Regions from separate parts of the Streptomyces sp. NPDC001292 genome, predicted to be linked through region 2. Evidence: riboswitches for the same ligand, from Rfam matches in the RefSeq annotation. Region 2 holds a riboswitch; each other region holds the start of a gene.
What was found. A riboswitch is a leader RNA that binds a small molecule or an ion and turns the genes downstream of it on or off. The one in region 2 is predicted to bind glycine.
Positions count from the first base shown of each region.

Region 1: another riboswitch for glycine. It lies ahead of gcvP (aminomethyl-transferring glycine dehydrogenase); the one in region 2 lies ahead of gcvT (glycine cleavage system aminomethyltransferase GcvT).
Region 3: another riboswitch for glycine. It lies ahead of cycA (D-serine/D-alanine/glycine transporter); the one in region 2 lies ahead of gcvT (glycine cleavage system aminomethyltransferase GcvT).

Region 1 is NZ_JBIAXG010000071.1:16,997-21,562, reverse strand. It holds gene ACFY4A_RS39660 (MerR family transcriptional regulator) at 1-407, shown strand, start outside; gene ACFY4A_RS39655 (DNA polymerase IV) at 569-2,005, shown strand; gene ACFY4A_RS39650 (PRC-barrel domain-containing protein) at 1,915-2,298, opposite strand; glycine riboswitch at 2,412-2,506, shown strand; gene gcvP (aminomethyl-transferring glycine dehydrogenase) at 2,683-4,566, shown strand, end outside.
Region 2 is NZ_JBIAXG010000038.1:144-4,709, reverse strand. It holds gene ACFY4A_RS31440 (enhanced serine sensitivity protein SseB C-terminal domain-containing protein) at 1-747, opposite strand, end outside; gene ACFY4A_RS31435 (enhanced serine sensitivity protein SseB) at 945-1,736, opposite strand; gene ACFY4A_RS31430 (AAA family ATPase) at 1,850-2,470, opposite strand; glycine riboswitch at 2,618-2,714, shown strand; gene gcvT (glycine cleavage system aminomethyltransferase GcvT) at 2,872-4,038, shown strand; gene gcvH (glycine cleavage system protein GcvH) at 4,150-4,527, shown strand; partial or broken gene ACFY4A_RS31415 (serine hydroxymethyltransferase) at 4,543-4,566, shown strand, end outside.
Region 3 is NZ_JBIAXG010000036.1:29,861-34,426, forward strand. It holds gene cycA (D-serine/D-alanine/glycine transporter) at 159-1,640, opposite strand; glycine riboswitch at 1,959-2,049, opposite strand; glycine riboswitch at 2,050-2,146, opposite strand; gene ACFY4A_RS30730 (hypothetical protein) at 2,436-2,699, shown strand; gene ACFY4A_RS30735 (hypothetical protein) at 2,828-2,983, opposite strand; gene ACFY4A_RS30740 (MFS transporter) at 3,166-4,521, opposite strand.

The DNA of each region.
Region 1 (4,566 bases), on a different contig from region 2:
TGGTCGAGCCGAGCGTGCGGCCCGCCCACGGGTCCGGCACCCAGCGCCTCTACAGCTTCCGGGACGTCGTCGTCCTGAAGATCGTCAAGCGGTTCCTCGACACCGGCGTGTCGCTGCAGAACATCCGTACCGCCGTCCAGCACCTGCGCGAGTGCGGTTTCCGTGACCTGGAGCGGACGACGCTGATGAGCGACGGTGCCACGGTGTACGAGTGCACGTCGCCCGACGAGGTGCACGCCCTGCTCCAGGGGGGCCAGGGAATCTTCGGCATCGCCGTCGGCGTGGTGTGGCGCGACGTGGAGAACGCGCTGTCGCAGTTGCACGGTGAGCGCATCGACACGGGGGAGACGCTCGTGGGGCACAACCCGGGCGACGAGCTCGCCCGGCGGCGCAACCGGGCCGTCTGAGCGGCCCCTCGGCCGGCTCCGGTCCTCCCGGTCACTGACCGACCGCCGACCGGCCCCATCCCGGCCCGATCAGCCCCCTCGGCCTGCGGACAGGCCTCGGGAGGACGTACGGCGCCGCCGGAACGGGGGCATTGTCAGTGGCGTGGTGCAGCATCGTAGATGTGAGAACCGCACCCACGATCCTCCACCTCGACATGGATGCCTTCTTCGCCTCCGCGGAGCAGGCGTCCAAGCCGAGCCTGCGTGGGAAGGCCGTGGTCGTGGGCGGGCTGGGACCGCGCGGGGTGGTGGCCACGGCGTCGTACGAGGCGCGCGTGTTCGGCGTCCACTCCGCGATGCCGATGGCCCAGGCGCGGCGGCTGGCGCCGAACGCCGCGTACCTCGTGCCGCGCTTTGCCTTCTACCGCTCCATCAGCGAGCGGGTGATGGGCCTGCTGCGGGCGCTGTCGCCGCTGGTGGAGCCGCTGAGCCTGGACGAGGCGTTCGTGGACCTGGAGGCCGGGGGAGCCGCCTGGGACGCGGAATCCGCCCGGCTGGCAGGGATGAAACTGCGCGCCGACATCCGGGCCGTCACGGGGCTCACCGGGTCCGTGGGGCTGGCCGCCTCCAAGATGCTCGCCAAGATCGGCTCCGAGCAGGCCAAGCCCGACGGGCTGGTGCTCATCGAGCCCGGCACCGAGCGGGCCCTGCTCGGTCCGCTGTCCGTGCGTACCCTGCCGGGCGTGGGCCCGGCCACGGGCGACCATCTGCGGCGGGCCGGGATCCACACCGTCGAGGAAATCGCCGAGGCCGGTGAGGACGAGCTCGTCCGGCTGCTCGGCAAAGCGCACGGGCACGCGCTGTACGCGATGGCGCTGGCCCACGACGAGCGTCCCGTCGTGGCCGAGCGCGAGACGAAGTCGGTGTCCGTCGAGGACACCTACGACGTGGACATCCACGACCGCGTCCGGGTGGCCCTGGAGGTGCAGCGGCTCGCCGACCGGTGCGTACGGCGGCTGCGCGGGGCCGGTCTGTCGGGGCGCACCATCGTGCTGAAGGTGCGCCGCTACGACTTCTCCACCCTGACCCGCTCCGAGACCCTGCGCGGGCCCACCGACGACCCCGCGGTGATACGGGAGGCGGCCGCCCGGCTGCTGGATTCGGTGGACACCACCGGCGGTGTACGGCTGCTCGGCGTGGGCGTGTCCGGGCTCGCCGACTACACCCAGGAGGACCTGTTCGCGCAGGCGGCGGGCGTGCGGGCCGCGGGCGCGGAGGCGGAGCGCCCGACCGAGGGGCAGCCGGAGGAGCCCGCCGAGCAGCCGCCGGCACCCACCGAGCGGCGGTGGCCGGCGGGCCATGACGTACGGCACGCCGCGTACGGCCACGGATGGGTGCAGGGCAGCGGCCTCGGCCGCGTCACCGTCCGCTTCGAGACCCCCCGCTCCGCGCCGGGTCGGGTACGCACCTTCCTCATGGACGACCCGGACCTGGAACCGGCCGAACCCCTTCCTCTGGTTCCGCCGGCTCAGCTCTCGTCCGGACCGGAGCCGGAGCCGGCCAGCTTGCCGAAGTGGTGGTCCGGAACAGCCGGTGGAGGCGCCACGTCGAGGCCGTAGTGGTGGTAGAGCTGCAGTTCCTGCTCCGGGGACAGATGGCGGCCCACGCCGAAGTCCGGAGCCTCCTTGATCAGCGAGCGGTCGAAGGGGACGCGCAGGGTGCCCTCGACCAGTTCGCTGGGCTCGAGGGGGACGAAGGCGTCCCGGGAGAACAGGCCGGTGCGTATGGCCGCCCATTCCGGCACACCGGTCGCGTCGTCGAGGTAGACCTCGTCCACCGTGCCGATCTTGTGGCCGTTGCGGTCGAACGCCTTGCGGCCGATCAGGTTGCGCGGATCGATCTCCGTCTGCACTGTCCCTCCACGTGGTCGCAACTCATCCGTAAGCACTACAAAAGAGCACATTCAGCGGTGCGGCCACTCGAAGACCCGTACGGCTGCCCCGCTGGTACGCTGGCAACGGCTGCTGACCCCGTGCGGGAGAGCCCTCCGGCACCACCGGAGGCGCCGAAGGAGCAAATCCTCCCCGGAATCTCTCAGGCCCACGTACCGCACGGACGAGGTCACTCTGGAAAGCAGAGCGGGTGTCGACGGCTTCCGCTCTCACCGACGGTGAAAACCGGGAGCCCTCGGGCAGCCCGGTGAAGCTCTCAGGTTGAGATGACAGAGGGGGAGGCCGTCGGGACACCCGCGCCGTGGTGTCCCTCGAAGGTCGTGTCAGACCAGGAGGCCTCCGCAATGACCGCCCAGCGCATTCCGCTCTCCGAGCTCGAACAGGGCATCCCCTTCGAACAGCGCCACATCGGGCCCGACCAGGAGGCGCGGGCCAAGATGCTCGCGCAGGTCGGCTACGGCTCGCTCGACGAGCTCACCGCCGCCGCGGTACCCGAAGTGATCAGGAACGCCGACGCGCTCGACCTTCCCGGCGGCCGCACCGAGGCCGAAGTGCTGGCCGAGCTGCGCTCCCTCGCCGACCGCAACCAGGTCCTCGGCTCGATGATCGGCCTCGGCTACTACGGGACGTTCACCCCGCCGGTGATCCTGCGCAACGTCATGGAGAACCCGGCCTGGTACACCGCCTACACCCCCTACCAGCCGGAGATCTCCCAGGGCCGCCTCGAGGCGCTGCTGAACTTCCAGACCGTGGTCGCCGACCTGACCGGTCTGCCGACCTCCGGCGCGTCCCTGCTCGACGAGGGCACCGCCGCCGCCGAGGCCATGGCGCTGTCCCGGCGCATGGGCAAGAACAAGAAGGGCCTGTTCCTGGTCGACGCGGACGCGCTGCCGCAGACCATCGCGGTCATCGAGACCCGCGCCGAGCCGACCGGCGTCGAGGTCGTCGTCGCCGACCTCAGCGACGGCATCCCGGCCGAGATCGCCGAGCGCGAGATCAACGGCGTGCTCCTGCAGTACCCGGGCGCCTCCGGCGCCGTGCGCGACCTGAAGCCCGTCATCGACCAGGCGCACCAGCTGGGCGCCCTGGTCACCGTCGCCGCCGACCTGCTCGCGCTGACCCTGCTGAAGTCGCCCGGCGAGCTCGGCGCGGACATCGCCGTCGGCACCACCCAGCGCTTCGGCGTTCCGATGGGCTTCGGCGGCCCGCACGCCGGCTACATGGCGGTGCACGAGAAGTTCGCGCGCAGCCTGCCCGGCCGCCTGGTCGGCGTCTCCGTCGACGCCGACGGCAACAAGGCCTACCGCCTCGCCCTGCAGACCCGTGAGCAGCACATCCGCCGCGAGAAGGCCACCAGCAACATCTGCACCGCCCAGGTGCTGCTCGCCGTCATGGCCGGCATGTACGCGGTCTACCACGGCCCCGAGGGCCTGCGGGACATCGCGCGCCGCACCCACCGCTACGCCACGGTCCTCGCCGAGGGGCTCAAGGCCGGCGGCTTCGAGGTCGTGCACGGCGCGTACTTCGACACGCTGACCGTCAGGGCGGAGGGGCGTGCCGCCGAGGTCGTCGCCGCGGCCCGCGAGGGCGGCGTGAACCTGCGCCTCGTCGACGCCGACCACGTCTCGGTCGCCTGCGACGAGACCACCACCCGGGACCGGCTGCGCACCGTGTGGGCCGCCTTCGGCGTCGGGGGCGACATCGAGGCGCTGGACGCGGTCGCCGAGGACACGCTGCCCGAGGCGCTGCTGCGCGCAGACACCTACCTCACCCACCCCGTCTTCCACCAGTACCGGTCCGAGACCGCGATGCTGCGCTACCTGCGCCGGCTGGCCGACCGCGACTACGCGCTCGACCGCGGCATGATCCCGCTGGGCTCGTGCACCATGAAGCTCAACGCGACGACCGAGATGGAGCCGGTCACCTGGCCGGAGTTCGGGCAGCTGCACCCCTTCGCGCCCGCCGAGCAGGCGCAGGGCTACCTCACCCTCATCCGCGAGCTGGAGGAACGTCTCGCCGAGGTCACCGGCTACGACAAGGTCTCCCTTCAGCCGAACGCCGGTTCCCAGGGCGAGCTGGCCGGTCTGCTCGCCGTGCGCGGCTACCACCGTGCCAACGGTGACGAGCAGCGCACCGTCTGCCTCATCCCGTCCTCCGCGCACGGCACCAACGCCGCCAGCGCCGTGATGGCCGGCATGAAGGTCGTCGTCGTGAAGACCGCCGAGGAC
Region 2 (4,566 bases):
CTGCGCGGGGGGTGCCTGGCTCTCCCGGTCGTAGAACGGGCGGGAGTTCGCGCGCAGCCACATCGCGACCGGGTCGTACTCGTCGGACATCGCGACCGTCGAGACCGGCAGCCCGTCGGGGACGGCGCCGATGGACTGCTGCATCATCACGCGCACCGAGTCGACGGCCGGCGGCGAGGTGTCGTACACGTCGAGGCCGATGGCGAGGTACGGCGCTCCGAGCGCCGGCTGCACCCAGGCGCGGCGCAGCGAGCGCAGGGCCGGGGTGCGGTGGGCGTTCTGGGTGAGCAGGGCGTAGAACTGCGAGGCCTCGACGGTGGGTTCGGACAGCCGGAGGGGGCCCGCGGGCTGGCGGTCGAGACCGGTGGCGATGCGGCGCAGGTCCAGCCACGGAATACCGACGCCGCCGCCCGGGGCGTGCGGGTTCAGCCAGAGGCCGTAGTGGTCGGGGTAGAGGGTGCGGGCCACGTCGAGGCCGTCCACGACCTCGTACGAACGGTTCCAGCCGCTGGCCGACAGCTCCTGGGCGGAGGTCACGCAGGGCGCGTAGCCGTGGCCGTCGACCTCCATGTGGCCGTACTGGGCGTCGGGGGAACCAGCCTGGCCGTGCCACAGCAGCATCCAGACCTGGCCGGAGGACGGGGTCGCCAGCGCGCGCAGCAGCGCCTCATAGGCGTCGTAACGCCCGGGCGTCACCTGGCGCAGCGTCTGCTCGACCTGCCCGGCCGTGGTGCCGCTGGCGCTCACTTGTACCGCCCCTCCATACAACCGACGTATCGACCGAGCCGTGGGTCCGGGTCCTGTCGTCACCTTCCCGTCGTCCGCCCGGCGGGCAGGCGGGAAAGTGAGGCAGGCCTAGCTTAAGCCGCCGTCCGGCGGCCGGGGACTCGCCGTGCGCCGCCGGCTGCGGATCGTGTGCGCTTCCCCGGCGTCCCGGGTCGGACTCAGTGGGCGTGCTGGTAGAACGGGCGGACGTTCTCCCTCATCCAGTCCGCCACGGGATCCTGGGCCACGTCCAGGAGGACCAGGTTGACCGGCCACCGGGCCGGGGTCTTCGCCAGGGCGCGGCCCAGGGCGTCCAGGGCGCCGGCCTGCGGGTCGCCCTCCCACTGGGACAGTTCGACGCCTACGAACATGACCGGGTCGTCCGTCTCGACGGCGGCCAGGCAGCGGCGGGCGGTGCTGACCACGCCGGTCTCGGCGAACTCGGCGCCGGCGGCGGCGAGGAAGTCCACCGGGTCGTCCTGCCAGTCCGGTTCGAAGAGGCGGACGCGGCCGCCGCTCGACGGGCCGTCCAGTGGGGTGCGCCCCGCCCGGCACAGTTCGGCCACGACCGCCGGTGGCAGCGGGACACCGACCACGCCGTCCGGGTTGAGCGCGATGCCGGCCTGCGGGGGCAGTCCGCGCGCGAACTCGACGGCGGGCGCGACGGTGTACGCCATGTGCGGGCCCGCGGCCTGGCGGAGCTGCTCCTCGGAGCTGAAGACCGGCACGTACGCCTGACCGTCGATCTCCAGCGTGGGCAGGTCGAGCGGGCCGCTGTGGGGACCGCCGCCGTTGGGCAGGGGCACCCAGAGGAGGCTGCGGCCGAGCACCTCGACGATCCGGCCACCGGCGGACGGGACGCCGAGGGAGGCGGACAGCACCTCCTCCAACTCGTTGCCGGGCCATCCGCCGTGCGGATGGGAGTGCGCCTGTGCCGGAAAGTCCGCGGAGAAGTCCGCCGGGAAGTCCATCTGCTACCGCCTGCTGTGAACCACTGCTGTGGCCGAAAGGCTATCGGGTACCAGCCCGAAGCTCACGAAAAATCCCACGACCACGACCCGCCGCACCGCGCACCGTGTGGTTCTCAGGTGGTGAACTCGATTCGTCGCAGTCGCGTCGCTGCCTCGCGGTCCAGCAGGACCGCCGAGCCGCAGCCGTTCGGCAGGGTGCCGCGCTCGACCGCGCGGAGCAGGCCGGCGGTGGCGCGGCGGTGGCGGCGGAAGGCGTAGCGGGAGACACCGCGGCCCCGTGCACGCTGGCCGGTCAGGGCGGTGCCGGGGGTGACGTCCAGCAGGACGAGGTGCAGGGTGCCGCCGCGGCGGCGGGCGGTGCGGGCCAGCCAGGCGCGGACCCAGGGCTGCGTGCCGCAGTCGTGGACCACGAGCGCCGCCCCGGAGCGCAGGGCGCGGCGCAGCCCCGCGAAGTGGGCGAGGCGGACCAAGGGGCGGTACAGGGCGTAGGGGAGGTACGCCGCCAGGCGGGCGTCCCAGCGGTCGCGGGTGTCCTGGGAGTCGATGCGGACGCCGTGCACCGCGCGCCGCATCAGCGTGGACTTGCCGCTGCCGGGCAGGCCGGTGACCACGACCAGGTCGCGCGGGCCGAAGCGCAGCACGCGCGGGCCGAGGCCGGACCGGTCCCGCAGGTCGCGGACCATGGGTGCGGGGGCCTGGGCCGTGGCGTACAACGCGGTCCTGTGCGCCGTCATCGTTCCTCCCATCGATCGTAAAAAGAAGGTAATAGGCGGCGTCCCGCGTTTCCGTGCACGTCCTGCCACAGGTCGGTCACAGATGCCGCCCTGCCGCGAAGCGGGCCGGGCGTGCAATGATGTGCGCGCAACTGCATATCGGCCGTTTGAATCCGCGCGGGAGAGTCCCCAGCCGTCTCGCTGGGGCGCCGAAGGAGCAAGTACCTCCCTTGAATCTCTCAGGCCCCGTTACCGCGCGGGCGAGGCACATCTGAAAAGCGGGCCGCTGGCGCAGTGGCTCCACCCAAGGTGCAAGCCGTGCACCGTCCGTCCGACGGCGGTCATGGCGAACCTCTCAGGTTCCGATGACAGATGGGGAGGACATGATCAGTCCTCGCCCGTCATGCCTTGGAGACCGCCCGATGAGCAGTACCGAACCCGACCGACTCCGCCGCACCGCGCTCGACGCGCTGCACCGCTCGCTCGGCGCGACGATGACCGACTTCGCCGGCTGGGACATGCCGCTGCGTTACGGCTCCGAGCGCGACGAGCACATCGCCGTACGGACGAAGGCCGGCCTCTTCGACCTGTCCCACATGGGCGAGATCACCGTCACCGGCCCGCAGGCCGTCGCGCTGCTGAACCACGCCCTGGTCGGCAACATCGCCACCATCGGCCTCGGCCGCGCCCGCTACACCATGATCTGCCAGGCCGACGGCGGCATCCTGGACGACCTGATCGTCTACCGGCTGGGCGAGACCGAGTACCTGGTCGTCGCCAACGCCTCCAACGCCCAGGTGGTGCTCGACGCGCTGACCGAGCGGGCGGCGGGCTTCGACGCCGAGGTGCGCGACGACCGGGACAGCTACGCGCTGCTCGCCGTGCAGGGCCCCGAGTCCGCCGGCATCCTGAAGTCGCTCTCCCCCAAGCACTCGGCTTCGCTCGTGCAGGGAGGTGCCCCCATCGCCGACCTGGACGGCCTGAAGTACTACGCCGGGCTCCCCGGCACGGTCGCGGGCGTCCCCGCGCTGATCGCGCGCACCGGGTACACCGGCGAGGACGGCTTCGAGCTGTTCGTGGCACCGGGCGACGCGGAGAAGCTGTGGCAGGCGCTGACCGAGGCCGGCGCGGACGCCGGGCTGGTCCCGTGCGGGCTGTCCTGCCGGGACACGCTGCGCCTGGAGGCGGGCATGCCGCTGTACGGGCACGAGCTGTCGACCTCGCTGACCCCGTTCGACGCGGGCCTCGGCCGGGTGGTCAAGTTCGAGAAGGAGGGCGACTTCGTGGGCCGCGAGGCCCTGCTGGCCGCCGCCGAGCGCGCCGCCGCCGAGCCGCCCCGGGTGCTCGTCGGCCTGGTCGCCGAGGGCCGCCGGGTCCCGCGCGCCGGGTACGCGGTCGTCGCGGGCGGCGAGGTGATCGGCGAGGTCACCTCCGGGGCCCCCTCCCCCACCCTGGGCAAGCCGATCGCCATGGCGTACGTCGACGCCGCGCACGCCGCTCCGGGCACGCCCGGTGTGGGAGTGGACATCCGGGGCAACCACGAGCCGTACGAGGTCGTGGCGCTGCCCTTCTACAAGCGGCAGAAGTGACACCTCCCTAGCCGGCACGGAGGCGACGTGAGACACGTCACCCCTGGTCACGCACGCCTTTCGCAGTCCCCCATTCATCACCATTGACCCGCGTACAGGAGAATTCTGGCCATGAACAACCCTCAGCATCTGCGCTACAGCAAGGAGCACGAGTGGCTGTCGCCCGTCGAGGACGGCGTGGCGACGGTCGGCATCACGGAGTTCGCGGCCAACGCGCTCGGCGATGTCGTCTACGCCCAGCTCCCGGAGGTCGGCGACACGGTGGCCGCGGGCGAGACCTGCGGTGAGCTGGAGTCGACCAAGTCGGTGTCCGACCTGTACTCCCCCGTGAGCGGCGAGGTCACCGAGGTCAACGAGGACGTGGTGAGCGACCCGTCGCTGGTGAACTCCGCGCCCTTCGAGGGCGGCTGGCTGTTCAAGGTGCGCCTTGCCGAGGAGCCCGCCGACCTGCTCTCCGCCGACGAGTACGCCGCCGAGACCGCCGGCTGAGAATCGGACACACACATGACTGTTCTCAACACATCCCTG
Region 3 (4,566 bases), on a different contig from region 2:
CAGGACGGTGGCGAGTGAGGCATCGCGTTCACCGAGTGATCGACGGCGCAGAGCGCGGCGACGGAGTCTGAGGTGGCAGCCGGATGTGCCGCCACCGAGTCGTTACGCAGCGTGGGATCGGTCCCCGTCTGTGTGACTCCGCCTTCCTCGGGGTCGGGTCACTCCCCGTTCCGGGAGCCGGGCAGGGAGACGGTCTGCCGGGCCTGACGGCGGCCGCGACGGCGCAGCACCGCCCATGCGATGCCGAGGATGACGAACCACACCGGGGTCACCAGCAGCGCCTGCAGCGTGTCGTCCTTCTGGGTCAGTGCCCAGATGAGGAACGCGAAGAACGCGAGCACGACGTAGCACATGGGGATGCCGCCGGGCATCTTGAACGTCGATACCTCGTGCAGGTGCGGACGGCGCTTGCGGTACACGATGTAGCTGATCAGGATGATCGACCAGACGAATATGAACAGCAGCGCCGAGATGGTGGTCACCAGCGTGAAGGCCTCGATGATCGAGTCGCCCAGGGTGAGCATGACGACACCGGGGAGCAGGAAGACGCCGGACAGGAGCAGGGCGTTGACCGGCACCTTCCTGGAGGTGAGCCTGCCGAACCGCGAGGGCGCGTCGCCCTCCTGTGCCAGGCCGTAGACCATCCGCGAGGTGGAGTAGATGCCCGAGTTCGCGGACGAGGTGGCCGAGGTCAGCACCACGAAGTTGATCAACGAGGCTGCGATGCCCAGGCCGGCGAGGGCGAACATCACGACGAAGGGGCTGCGGTCCGCGCTGATGTCGCGCCAGGGAGTGACGGAGATGATCACGACCAGGGCGACCACGTAGAACAGCATCACGCGTACCGGGATCGAGTTGATCGCCTTGGGCAGGTTCCGTTCCGGGTTCTTGGTCTCGGCCGCGGTGGTGCCGACGAGTTCGATGCCGACGAAGGCGAAGGTCGCGATCTGGAATCCCGCGACGAAGCCCATGGGGCCGGTGGGGAAGAAGCCGCCGTCGTTCCAGAGGTTGGAGAAGCTCGCGGTGGCGCCCCCAGGCGCATGGAAGCCGCCCAGCACCATGCCGAGCCCCACGACGATCAGCGCCACGATAGCGACGATCTTGATCAGTGCGAACCAGAACTCGGTCTCGCCGAACGCCTTCACGGTGGGCAGGTTCAGAGCGATCAGCACGACGACCGCCACAAGCCCGGGTATCCACAGCGCGAGCCCGTGCCACCAGTACGACACGTACCCGGCGATCGCGATGACGTCGGCCATCCCGGTGACGATCCAGCAAAACCAGTAGGTCCAGCCCGTGAAGAAGCCGGCCCACGGCCCGAGGAGGTCCGAGGCGAAGTCGGCGAAGGACTTGTAGCGCAGGTTGGAGAGCAGCAGCTCGCCCATCGCCCGCATCACGAAGAACAGCATCGCGCCGATGATCATGTAGACGAAGATCACCGAGGGGCCGGCCAGCGAGATCGTTTTGCCCGATCCCATGAACAGACCGGTTCCGATCGCACCGCCGATCGCGATGAGCTGGATGTGCCGGTTGGACAATTGCCGGGAGAGGTGCTGCTGACCCGCCGGCGAGGGCGTCGGTGCGTGCCCTCTCTGGGGCGCGGACGCGGTGGTCACGCCGGTGTCACTGCTTTCAGACATGGGCAAACCTTAGGGATCTCATACGCGTGCGGGCATGGGGTGTCTCGGTGGGTGAACACACGCGCACACAGAACGAGCGGACACGGTGTTCTGCACGCGGACATGCGGATATACGGGACCGACCGGAACGGCGGCAGGGCACGCTGAACACGCGCACGCGACGGGGGAGCCGGTCCGGTGGCGGCCGGGGAAAAGAGGAAAGCCGAAGTTCAGCCCGGAAGCCGGCAGGCGGGCGACGGACGGGGGTGACGCGACGGGACAGCCATCAAAGGCTCCTCGAGGGTTGAGCGCGGAGGGGACCGCGCGGCCGAGTGAGCCTCCCCCTCTGTCATGGGCCTGAGAGATTCACCGCGGGAATCCGCGGCTTGCACCGTGGGCGAGACGCGTGAGCGCCTGCTTTCCAGAGTTGCCTGCCCGAGCGGTAGGGATGCCTGAGAGTTTCCGGGGAGGTGTTGCTCCTTCGGCGCCCGGGTCTGGCTGACCCGATGCTCTCCCGCTGCGGGGTGAACGACCGTTTACTGCGGTGAGGCTAAGTCCACACCGGCTGCCGGTCAAGGGTGCGCCGCGAAGCCACTGCCCATAACTGCCGGGTGAGCCGCGTCGTGTCCGTCCGGAGCCGGCAAGCCGACCTGGGCAATCAGGCGGGTGAACCAGCCGTGCGCACGACCGCCCGACTCAGCCGCGCGGGCGGCCCATGACGATGGTGGCCGTGCTCTGGTGCGCTCGACCAACTGAAGACCCAACCGCTGTTCCAGCACGCGGATCTGCTGACTGAATGCCGGTTACGTGGTCGATATGCCGCCCTGCACCATGGCGCTCACCTGGTTCGTCGAAAACCGCGATCGCCCCGATATCAGTGAGATCCGGCAGATCGCCCGGGCCGTGCTGCAGAGCCGGAGCTGGGGATTTTCGTCTGGACCCGGCAGCGGCGGGACGTTCCGGGAGCTGCGGTTCTGCGGGAGCGTCCCGGTGGGCGGGGTGTCGTGGACGGCTGTATCCGTCAGGGCCGCCGACTCGTCGCGCCGCTCCGGGACGCCGACCGTCGACTCGGTGCACTGACCCTGGAGCGCCGTAATGCAAGGCTCGAGCCCGGGTTGCGCCGGACGGTGGAACCCGGGCCGCACCGCGCGCCGGCGCCTCTGCCGACCGGTCGACCGAAACTGGCAACGTGCGCAGCCGCGGGCCGGTCACGGGGCCGCTGGGGCTTCGTCTTCGGCTACTTCGTCGTCGGCCAGCCGCAGCGCCGGGTGCAGGTTGGCGAACTCGTCGACGTCGAGAACGCACCATGCCTGGTGGTAGTGGTCGCCGGCCTTGTCGCGCTCGGTCGCGGTGTGCCGTACCACCGAGCGGGTGGCGCAGCCCCTCCAGTGGCGGCCCCGAAATCCTAGTCGGCTCCTCCGACAACGGGGTCGGCCGTAGGAGAGGCTGTGGTCCCCAAACGAGGGGTGGCAGGGAGCCGTCGTGCTCCCTGCCACTTCTCACTCATGCCCGTCCGTCGGTCCGCGGCTGCCGGCCTGGCGTCGGCTCAGGTGGCGCTGGATGTCTCCAGGGACACGCCCCGCGTTTCCGGGGCCATCGCGATCGACACCAGCGTGCCCACCGCCGACACGACGCCGGCCAGCAGCAGCGTCGCTCCCACGCCCCAGTGCTCCAGGGCCAGCGGGGTCAGGAACGTGCCGGCGGCGGCGGCGATGCGGCTGAAGCCGGTGCCGACACCGACCGCGGTCGCCCGGATCTCCGTCGGGAACAGCTCGTTCGGGTAGATCCACTGGAGCAGCGTGGGACCGCCGACGGCGATCGCGTACACCGCGAACAGCAGTCCCGCCCCGACCGCCGGCAGCCCCGGGAAGACGCCGAGCACCAGCAGCGGGACCGTCGACGCCGCGAAGGTCCAGACGAGGACGGGACGCCGTCCCGCGCGGTTCAGCAGTGGCAGGAAGACCAGGCAGCCGATCAGGAACACCAGGCTGATGGCGACCGAGCCGAGGGTGCCGCTGTCGCCGGACAGGCCCATGGCGGCGAGCAGTTGGGGACCGAAGGCGTAGATGGCGTAGATCGGCATCACCGAACAGGCCCAGAAGAGCGAGACGAAGGCGGTGCGCTTGCCGTAGGTGCCACGGAAGACGGCCGAGAAGCGGGCGGGTTGGGCCGGGGTGCCCAGGTCGGCGACGCCCGCGCCGGGTCCGAACACCTTGCGCATCACCGCCTCGGCCTCCTCGACCCTGCCCTGGGAGAGCAACCAGCGGGGTGACTCGGGGGTGCCGATGCGCAGCAGGACCAGGATCGCGGCGGGCACCGCGGGGCAGGCGAGCAGCCAGCGCCAGCCGTCGGGGCCGAGCCGCAGCAGCAGATCGCCGATGAGGTAGGCGGCCGCGCTGCCCACGGACCACATCACGGTCAGGAGACCGAGCATCGCGCCGCGGTGCTTGCGCGGTGAGAACTCGGCGAGCAGGGACGTGGCGATCGGGTAGTCGGCGCCGACGGCCACGCCGATCAGGAAGCGCAGCACGAGCAGTTGCTCGGGGCCGGTGACGAAGGCCTGGGCGACGGAGAAGACCACGATCGCCGCCAGGTCGATCGTGTACATGATGTGGCGGCCGAAGCGGTCGGTGACGTAGCCGAAGACGGTTCCGCCGACGAGCAGTCCGCACAGCGCGGCCGCCGCGAGGAAGCCCTCCCACAGGCCGCTGAGGTGCCAGCGCGGGCCGATCTGGGTGAGGGCGACGCCGATCACGCCGAGGATGAGTCCGTCGAGGAAGGGCCCGCCCGCCGAATAGACGGTCAGCCTGCGGTGGAACGAGGTGAGGGCGCTGTCCTCCAGCAGGGCGCGGCCACTGCTCGGGGGCGCGTCGGTGGCGGATTGAGCGGGAACCGGCGGCATGAGCCACCTCCGTGGCGGGTCGGGAGAGGGAAGGGCGGAGTCGTG